DNA from 2 places in the Stutzerimonas tarimensis genome. Region 2 is predicted to be linked to the other one. Evidence: riboswitches for the same ligand, from Rfam matches in the RefSeq annotation. Region 2 holds a riboswitch; the other holds the start of a gene.
The links. A riboswitch is a leader RNA that binds a small molecule or an ion and turns the genes downstream of it on or off. The one in region 2 is predicted to bind cobalamin.
Positions count from the first base shown of each region.

Region 1: linked by a shared signal. The riboswitch ahead of ACFOMF_RS04200 (cobaltochelatase subunit CobN) and the one ahead of btuB (TonB-dependent vitamin B12 receptor) in region 2 are both predicted to bind cobalamin.

Region 1 covers NZ_JBHRXZ010000012.1:23,391-25,837, reverse strand. The annotation lists gene ACFOMF_RS04210 (EamA family transporter) at 1-201, opposite strand, end outside; gene ACFOMF_RS04205 (thioredoxin family protein) at 384-704, opposite strand; cobalamin riboswitch at 848-978, shown strand; gene ACFOMF_RS04200 (cobaltochelatase subunit CobN) at 1,063-2,447, shown strand, end outside.
Region 2 covers NZ_JBHRXZ010000026.1:10,407-12,853, reverse strand. The annotation lists gene ahpF (alkyl hydroperoxide reductase subunit F) at 1-764, shown strand, start outside; cobalamin riboswitch at 850-1,055, shown strand; gene btuB (TonB-dependent vitamin B12 receptor) at 1,131-2,447, shown strand, end outside.

The DNA of each region.
Region 1 (2,447 bases), on a different contig from region 2:
GCTGAAGCGCTCCCTCCGCCACGCCAGCAGTGCTGTCAGGCACAGGACCGGCACCGCCGAGCGGCAGAGAATGGCCAGCAGCAGACCGGTCTCGTTGTCGAAGGCGATGCGAGCTGCGATATGGTTTGCAGCAAAGGTGCAGGCCAGCAGTGCCAGCACGATGGCAGCGATGGAGCGAGGTAAGAGCGCGGGGGGAGTCATGAACAGCCTGGAAGGTGAAAACGCCGCATCAGTCTAAGCCGCGGCGCCGGTAACTAATAGACACAAATCAAGGGGGTAATCGTTGCGTTTGCCGGCGCAGGCTGAAGACCCAGCCTTTCGTTGTTCGGGCAGGCATTCGCGCCGACGGGGCAGTTGCCAGGCGCCTTGATAACCTCGAGATCTCAGGCCTCGGCCCGGGCAAAGGCCCCGGCGACTTCGGCGGCCGAGCGGGGGCGCACCACCCGGTCGACTTCAATGCCGTCGCGCAAAAAGATCAGGGTCGGCCAGAGTTTGACCTTGAAGGCTCGACCCAGAGCGCGACCCTTGCCGTCTTCGACTTTCAGGTGGCGCACATGGGCATAGCCTGCCAGCGCTTCATCTACCGCGGGTTGTGCCGCCTGGCAGTAGCCACACCAGTCGGTGCCGAATTCCAGCAAGGTCACCCCTGGCATCGACTCGACTTCCGCGCGGCTGGGGGCCACGGCCGAGTAATTACCCGTCATGTCTGTCTCCTCCCGTTTACCGATACTGCCTTGGACCAGCATCGCCCCGCGGCATTCCCTCCTGCTGCCGGATCTGCCATGCGCTTGATCTGCCCAAGGTCGGCGCGTAAGGTGGCGTCCCTCCTGACATGCCTCGGCATGGAGGGCTCGATGGAGTGTGTGGTGCCCGGATCATGATTCGGGGTAAATGGGAAATCAGTCAAAGCTGATGCTGCCCCCGCAACGGTAAGGTTTCAAACCGAGCCCGACACCAGCCCACACTCCCCAGGACAGTTGCGGTGGGCGACTGCCTCGTCACGTCCCCGCCTGCGCGGGTCGTCGTGCCGCGCCCACACGTCTCGCATGTTGGAGAATGGGCGTGACCTCGATTCTGCTTCGCATCAGCTTTGCCGCCTGGTTGTTGGCCCTTGCGCCATTGAGCCTGGCCGCACAGCTCAACGCCATCGTTTCCCAGTACAGCGCTGCCGAATTCGCTGCAGCGGTGCCTTTGTTCAACCAGACATCACCTGACCAGCGCATCAGTGCGCGCACCCCCGAGCAGCTTGCCGAGCTTGACGACGCCGAGGTTCGACAGTGGCTGGAGCAGGGATCGATGCTGTTCGTGGTGGGCCTGTTCGGTGCCGAGGCCGAGCGTCTCGCGCCGCTGATCGCCGAGGCGGCCGGAGATCGGCTACTGCTGCACAGCGACCAGACGCTGGTCGCCCTGAGCCGTATCGATGGCCGGCCGCTGTTTGCCAACCGCGCTGAAGCGGAAACCCTCGGTGGGCTCAAGCCGGAGGGCGATCTGGGCCAATGGCTTGTCGAGCAACAAGCACTGCGTCCGCGCCAGGCGGCCTGGATCGAGGCACGAAGCTACTGGCTGGCTGGAGGCAGCGACAACATCGCCAGGCTGCTCGCCTGGCTGGCGGCGCGTGACGATCCGGCAATCATCACCGAAGCAGCCGTGCCGCGACCGGCCTTGCGCTTCTATCAACAGGGTCAGGTGGTGGATGCCAGCGAACTGCAATGGAAGCACGAGCGACTGGTCGTGGTGATCGACCACGGCCGCGCCGACCGTAGCGGCGACCGTGATCTCAATGACAGGCTTTGCCAGGCCATGCAGAGGCGCGGGGTGGATTGCCTCAGCCTGTTCGCCAACTGGGGCCAGGGTACCCTGGAAGGGCTGCAATGGCTGGCCGAGGGCAGGCACCCTCCGCTGGCGGCTGTGGTGGTGCTGCAGGACTTCGTCATGGGCGGCGGGGAAGGCCGCGAGGCGGCTGTCGAGCTGCTGGCCAGGCTGAACGTACCGGTGATAAAGGCGTTACGCCTGGACGACCGCGACGAGGCGGCCTGGCAGCTCTCCAGTGACGGCATCGGGCGCGACAAGGTGCATTACCAGTTGGCCATGCCCGAGCTACAGGGGAGCAGCCAGCCCGTGGTGCTTGCCGCCTGGCAGGCTGCGCAGACCGAGCCGCATTCGGGCCTGCGCTACGGGTTCAGCCAGCCGATCCCGGCGCGGGTCGAGGCACTCACCGAGCGCGTGACCGCCTGGCAGCGCCTGCAGTTAGAGGACAACGCCAACAAGCGGGTGGCCATCATCTACTACAACCATCCGCCGGGTCGTCACAACATCGGTGCCGACAACCTTGACGTCCCGCGCTCGCTGTTCCAGATCCTGCGCCGACTCGAGGCTGAAGGCTACGACACCGGGCCGCTCCCGGATAGCGCCGAGGCACTGCTCGAGCTCATGCAGGCCCGCGGCGT
Region 2 (2,447 bases):
TGGCCAGCGCGCTGGAACAGCATGTGCGCCACTATGATGTCGACATCATGAACCTGCAGCGTGCGGTCAAGCTCGTGCCGGCCAGTCAGGACGGCGGTCTCAACGAAGTGCATTTCGCCTCCGGCGCCGTGCTCAAGTCCAAGACCCTGATCCTTGCCACCGGTGCCCGCTGGCGCGAAATGAACGTGCCGGGCGAAGCCGAGTATCGCACCCGCGGCGTGGCCTACTGCCCGCACTGCGACGGCCCGCTGTTCAAGGGCAAGCGCGTGGCGGTCATCGGTGGCGGCAATTCGGGTGTCGAAGCGGCCATCGACCTGGCCGGGATCGTCGCCGAAGTCACGCTCATCGAGTACAACAGTTCGCTGCGCGCCGATGCCGTCCTGCAACGCAAGCTCTACAGCCTGCCCAACGTGACGGTGATCACCAACGCGCTGACCAGCGAGGTGAAGGGTGACGGCAAGAAGGTGACCGGCCTGGTCTATAAGGATCGCAGCTCCAGCGATTTCCACACCCTGGAACTCGAAGGCATCTTCGTGCAGATCGGCCTGATCCCCAACACCGACTGGCTGAAGGGCAGCGTCGAACTGACCGACCGCGGCGAGATCGTCGTCGACGACCGCGGCCAGACCTCCCTGCCGGGAGTGTTTGCGGCAGGCGACGTGACCACGGTGCCGTACAAGCAGATCGTGATCGCCGTGGGCGAAGGTGCCAAGGCCTCGCTGGCCGCCTTCGACCACCTGATCCGCAGCTCCGCTCCGGCCTGAGGCTGCGAGCGTATACCGGGGCAGCCGATCGGCTGCCCTTTTCTTTTGCGCCCCGCCAATTGACCCTGCTGTCATCTGCCACTACTCTCCCGCCCTTGCTTCAGGTGCCCCGCAAGGGGTGAAACAGGGAAGCCGGTGCGTTTCATCTGAAACCAGTCCGGCGCTGCCCCCGCAACGGTAGACGAGTCGAGATCCGCGACAACCACTGTGCCAAGGCATGGGAAGGTGCGGTTTCGGGAACCTCTGGTTCCGCTCGTGAGCCCGGAGACCGGCCTGCTGCATCAGCCGCAGTATCGAGCGGGTAAGCCCCGCTGAACGGACTGCGTTCATCCGATCAGATCGTGCGGTGGGCACGACGGAGACCCCATGATTCGCAAGCCTGTTCACGGGCCGGCAGCCCTGTTGCTGCTCGGCTATGCCTCCTTTTCTGCCGCCCAGAGCGGTCACACCCCGCTTCACCTGGACGAGCAGGTGGTCACTGCCACCCGTGCGCCGGCGGTCGGGCCCACCGTTGCCGCCACCAGTGTCCTGCAGCGTGCCGACATCGAGCGCCTGCAACCCGCTTCGGTGCCCGACCTGCTGCGCCGTCTGCCGGGCGTCCAGCTGACCAGCAACGGCGGTCGCGGCAAGAACACCTCGCTGATGCTGCGCGGCACCAGCAACCAGCACGTCCTGCTGCTGGTCGACGGTATTCCCCAGGGCTCGGCGACGACCGGTGCGCCTGCCCTGCAACACCTGCCTGTTGAGCAGATCGAGCGAATCGAGGTCGTTCGTGGCCCACGTTCCAGTCTGTACGGCTCCCAGGCGGTTGGTGGGGTGATCCAGATCTTTACCCGCCAGGGTGCCGAGCAAGGGGTCAAACCGCATCTCTCGATTGGTGCCGGTAGCCGCTCCAGCGCCCATGCCAGTGCCGGCGTATCCGGCGGCAGCGAAGCCGCCTGGTTCAATGCTAGCGCGACCACCGAGAGCACCGATGGCATCAACGTCAGGCGTCTCAATCCAACCTCACCCAACGCTCATGAGCCTGACGCCGATGGCTACCGCGAGCACTCGGTCGCTCTGCGCGGGGGCTATCACTTCGCCAATGGGCTGTTAATCGACGGCAGCCTGTTGCACGTGGAGTACAACAGCGAGCTGGACGTCCGCAGTCGCACCGGCGCAACTGGCCGCAACGCCTACAGCGAGGGCAGCGGCCAAGTGATCGGTGGTCGTGCCCGCTTTAGCCCGCTGGAGCCCTGGCAGGTGACCCTGCAGGCCGGGCACAGCGAAGACCGCTCGGACAACTTTCAGGATTCCGCCTTCTTCTCCCGCTTCGACACCAAGCGGGACACCTTCAGCTGGCAGAACGACGTGCAGCTTGCCCAAGGACAGCTGCTGAGCCTCGGCGTCGACTACCAGAACGACCGCATCGACGTCAGCGACAACTATGCAGAGACCTCCCGGGGCAACACCGGTTACTACCTGCAGTATCAGGCCGAGCGGGGCCGGCACGGCCTGCTCGCCTCGCTGCGCCGCGACGACAACGAGCAGTTCGGCAACCACGACACTGGCAATCTGGGCTGGAGCTACGCGCTGACCGATACGCTGCTGCTCACAGCGTCCTACGGCACTGCGTTCCGCGCGCCGACCTTCAATGATCTTTACGCACCTGCCACCGCCTGGACTGCCGGCAACCCCGGGGTC